Regions from separate parts of the Solibacillus kalamii genome, predicted to be linked through region 1. Evidence: riboswitches for the same ligand, from Rfam matches in the RefSeq annotation. Region 1 holds a riboswitch; the other holds the start of a gene.

Region 1 (2,412 bases):
GGTTTTGTTTGATACAAAAATATTTGTGTTAAAACGCAAAATGGAAACGAAAGAATAGGTAGAGGTGTAATTGATTAAGTAGTCCGTAATTAGAAGAAGGTGAACAGCATGCGTAAAATTTATTTAGTAGGATTTATGGGTTGCGGAAAAAGTGCGATTGGTAGACGTTTAAGTTTTTTCTTGAAAATGCCGTATTACGATATGGATCACGAAATTGTACGTCAGCAGGGTATGACAATTCCTGAAATTTTTGAGAAATACGGCGAAGCACACTTCCGAAAAATCGAGACGGAATTTTTAAAGAATTTCCGTGATGAAGCATGCATTATCGCTACAGGCGGTGGGGTAGCCGTCAATGAAGAAAACAGGAGAATTATGCGCCAGACAGGGCTCGTATTTTTTCTTGATGCAAAATTTGAAGATATTTATATGCGGATTCGGAATGATAAAAACCGACCCATTGTTCAATCGTCATCGGAACAAGAATTGGAAAATCTGTATCACCAACGCAGAAGGAGTTATCGACTAGCTGGCCATATACAAGTACTCACAGCCGGAAGAACATTAAGACAAATTGTCGAGTACATCGGGTTTCAAGTGAAACGTCTTAAAGGCGAATGATTTACTTATAATTATACTTAATGTTCGTATTTTGAATAAAATTAAAAAAAGATTGCGTTTGCATTATATTCAATGTTAGGATATTGCTAAGAAGAGCAATAACATGAAGTAAATAATCTAACGCGGATGATGATACGGGGAGAGAACGTGATGTCACGTCGCCGAAGGAGCAAATAGCTAAGCTATGAATCTCTCAGGCAAAAAGACTCGTATTGGACGCAACTCTGGAGAGTGCTGTAATAGCTATTGTTACAAACAGCCACCAAAGGGGAAAGCCTAAATTGTGATAGTGGATCAAATTCAGGTGTAACTTTCAGGTGCCAGGACAGAGAATCTCGCTAAAGGGGATTCGTCTGTCTTTTTTTGTGGAGAAATCGGCTTTTAATATTCTGATGATTCTAATAAAAAGATAGATTTACACTTTTGATAGGTGTAATGTTGCTTTCCCCTTTGCATTGCAAAATTAACATACATAATTAAAGGAGGAAATGAACATGACAAATGAATTAAAGCGCACACCACTTTTTGACGAATATGCAAAGTATGGTGGAAAAACAGTTGATTTTGGCGGCTGGGAGTTACCAGTACAATTTTCTTCGATCAAAGAGGAGCATGATGCGGTACGTAACCGCGCAGGACTTTTTGATGTATCCCATATGGGGGAAATTATTGTAGAAGGCCCGGATGCACTTGTTTATTTACAAAAGATGCTTTCCAATGATATTTCGAAAATTGCAATTGGCGGGGCGCAATATAGTGCACTTTGCTATGAAGATGGCGGTGTTGTTGACGATTTACTGACATACCGTTTGGAAGATAATCGCTATTTACTATGTGTCAATGCAGCGAATATTGAAAAGGACTTCGAATGGTTACAGCAGCATGTCGAAGGAGATGTCAAAGTGACAAATATGTCAGATGACTACGCTCAAATCGCTTTGCAGGGACCTTTATCTCAGGAAGTTCTGCAAACATTAACAGCAACAGACTTAACGGCAATCAAATATTTTAAATTCCAGGACAATGTAGAAGTAGGCGGACATTCGGTTCTTGTCTCGCGCTCAGGTTATACGGGAGAAGACGGATTTGAAATTTACGGAGCTCCAGCAGCGATTGTTGACTTGTGGAACAAAATTTTGGAAGCAGGAAAAGACAAAGGTGTAGTAGCAGCCGGTTTAGGCGCACGTGATACACTTCGCTTTGAAGCTTGCCTGCCATTATATGGCCAAGAGATTTCAAAAGAAATTTCACCACTTGAAGCAGGGATTGGCTTTGCCGTGAAATTGGCGAAAGATCCGCAGTTTATCGGTCAGCAAGCATTAATTGACCAAAAAGAAAATGGCCTAACACGTAAATCTGCAGGTATCGAAATGATTGATAAAGGTATTCCCCGCCATGGCTATAAAGTATTTAAAGATGGTGAAGAGATTGGTTTTGTAACTACAGGAACTCAGTCACCAATGACAAAGCGCAATATCGGTTTAGCTTTAATTGACGCAAAATTCACGGAAGTTGGAACTGAATTAGAAATCGAAGTACGAAAAAATAGAGCAAAGGCAGTTGTAGTAGAAACACCATTTTACAAGCGTGCAAAATAAAGTGAAACTTCAATCTACCCGTTAATTGCGGGATAAAACTTTTGAAAAGAGGGTTAACAATGAAACATCGTTATTTACCAATGACGGAACAAGATAAACAAGAAATGTTAGACCGTATCGGGGTTGCGACAATTGATGAACTTTTCGAGGATATTCCTGAAAAAGTTCGCTTCCAAGGAAGCTACAATATTAA
Region 2 (2,412 bases), on a different contig from region 1:
TCATCCAATTCGACCGACCCTGTTCAGGAAGAAAATCAAGTTGAATATGAATTACAGTTTCATTTAGATTCGATTCCTCCTGAAGTTGGTACGAGTATTTCAATCGTGCAGGATGAAAAGCTTTATACGACGTGGGCCGATATTTTTGGTTTTGAAACGATTCCGCCCATCGATTTTGAATCAGAGGAAGTGCTGTTTGTCACAGGATATTCAGATGGCTGTGGAAGAGAAATTGAAAAAATCGAAAAAGACGGGGATACATTAGTTATTACTTTAAATTACCCTGAAGATATTCGCGAGAAAGACATCGCCTGCACAGACATTGCATTAGACAATACGTATGTTGTCAAAATGAAAAAGACAGACACAACAAAAGGTAAGCTGATCGATATCAATCGAACAACATACGAAGAAGATTCAACAGTACAGGAAAAACTGCAGTAAACGAAAACAGAATTACGAGGGGCTACCAATTCCTCTATATAAAATATTACACTGAAAATATTGAATTTTCGGTGTAATATTTTTTTAGTCATAAATCTTCTGTAAGAAGAAAACATTATGTTGGGAATAAGGTTAAATTGCTATATACATAATAACCGACTACGAATATCCATTGTAAGGCGGGCAGAAAATTGGTAGTATGATTATTGTACAATAATAGTATTGAACGCGAGCTATAGGAAACTGGAAGATGCCAGATGACCTATAGGCAACTAATTGCATACATATCAAGCGTTGATCGTCGTGGATAAAACTACTGGCGGGAGCAGTTTCTGGAGAGAGCGCGAATACCGCGTCGCCGAAGGGTTCATAATCTCAGGCAAAAGGACAGAAGAGTAATGAGAGACGCTTTTCCTTAAAAATTGGTGTATGTAGCATCCACTGTTTGAAGAAGAAAAGCCCTCGATAGATGTCACAGATTTTTTGAAATCTGGACGCGATTTCGCAGAGGCGAGATCGATTATTCTTAGACACAGGGACTGGCACATAATCAGTCCCTGTTTTAATTTTCCAGAAAAAATTACTTGATGGACCGCGATGAAGTACTTATTATTTTGCGCTGTGTAAACAGACAAAATACTTATCCTTTGGAGGAATCGTTTTGGAACAACAAGAATTAAAGCGCGATCTGAAAAATCGACACGTTCAGTTAATAGCGATTGGAGGAACAATCGGAACGGGGTTGTTTTTAGGGTCAGGTAAAGCGATCTCACTTGCAGGACCTTCTATTATCTTTGCATACTTAATCGTTGGAATCGCACTATTTTTCGTCATGCGTGCACTTGGCGAAATGCTTTTATCAAAAGGCGGCTATGCATCGTTTACCGAGTTCGCCACTGAATACTTAGGGGATTGGGCAGGCTATATTACCGGCTGGACATACTGGTTCTGCTGGATTATGACAGCAATGGCGGATATAATCGCTGTCGGCATGTACACGCAATACTGGTTCGACATCCCGCAATGGGTACCGGCTATCGCATGTTTAGTAGTTTTACTTATTTTGAATTTATTGACGGTCAAACTGTTCGGAGAGCTGGAGTTTTGGTTTGCGTTGATTAAAATCATCACAATTGTTGCATTGATTGCAATTGGAATTATATTGTTGATCATTGGTTTTGAAACAGATACAGGCAAAGTTGCCGTATCGAACCTATGGGAGCACGGAGGGTTATTCCCGAATGGGGCATTTGGATTTTTAATGGCGTTCCAGATGGTTGTCTTTGCATTCGTTGGGGTTGAATTAGTAGGGGTAGCTGCTGCTGAAACGGCAAACCCGAAAAAGAATATCCCATCTGCCATCAATAAAATTCCCGTACGTATTCTGCTGTTTTATGTAGGGGCATTATTCGTCATTTTAACAATCAATCCTTGGGATACATTAAGCGCTGCAAGTTCACCATTCGTTCAGGTTTTCGCATTGGTAGGTATTCCGATTGCAGCAGGTTTAATTAACTTTGTTGTGCTGACATCAGCTGCTTCTGCAGGAAATAGCGGGATGTTCTCAACGAGCCGTATGCTGTACAGTTTAAGTAATAATAAACAAGCACCAAAAGCATACGGTAAATTAAACAAAAATGCGGTGCCGCAAAATGGTCTGATATTTTCTGCGGTCGTAGTTTCGATTGGGGCATTGCTTAGCTACTTCATGCCGGACGATGCATTCAGTATCGTGACAACAATTAGTGCGATTTGTTTTATTTGGGTTTGGAGCATTATTCTGATTTCGCATATCATTTACAAAAAGCGTCATCCGGAATTACATAAAACTTCAGTTTTCAAAGCGCCATTAACACCCTTCATCAACTATTTAGTATTGGCATTCTTCTTATTTTTACTAGTCATTATGGCTATTTCCGAATCAACGAGAACATCACTGCTGTTAACACCGTTATGGTTTATACTGCT

The links. Region 1 has a riboswitch for glycine ahead of gcvT (glycine cleavage system aminomethyltransferase GcvT). Riboswitches for the same ligand answer to the same signal wherever they lie in the genome.
Region 2: linked by a shared signal. The riboswitch ahead of CBM15_RS11410 (amino acid permease) and the one ahead of gcvT (glycine cleavage system aminomethyltransferase GcvT) in region 1 are both predicted to bind glycine.

What each region holds. Positions count from the first base shown of each region.
Region 1 is NZ_NHNT01000002.1:383,171-385,582, forward strand. Features, by position in the region: gene CBM15_RS05575 (shikimate kinase) at 109-621, shown strand; glycine riboswitch at 748-840, shown strand; glycine riboswitch at 844-952, shown strand; gene gcvT (glycine cleavage system aminomethyltransferase GcvT) at 1,116-2,219, shown strand; gene gcvPA (aminomethyl-transferring glycine dehydrogenase subunit GcvPA) at 2,279-2,412, shown strand, end outside.
Region 2 is NZ_NHNT01000007.1:90,759-93,170, reverse strand. Features, by position in the region: gene CBM15_RS11415 (dehydrogenase) at 1-444, shown strand, start outside; glycine riboswitch at 767-845, shown strand; gene CBM15_RS11410 (amino acid permease) at 1,106-2,412, shown strand, end outside.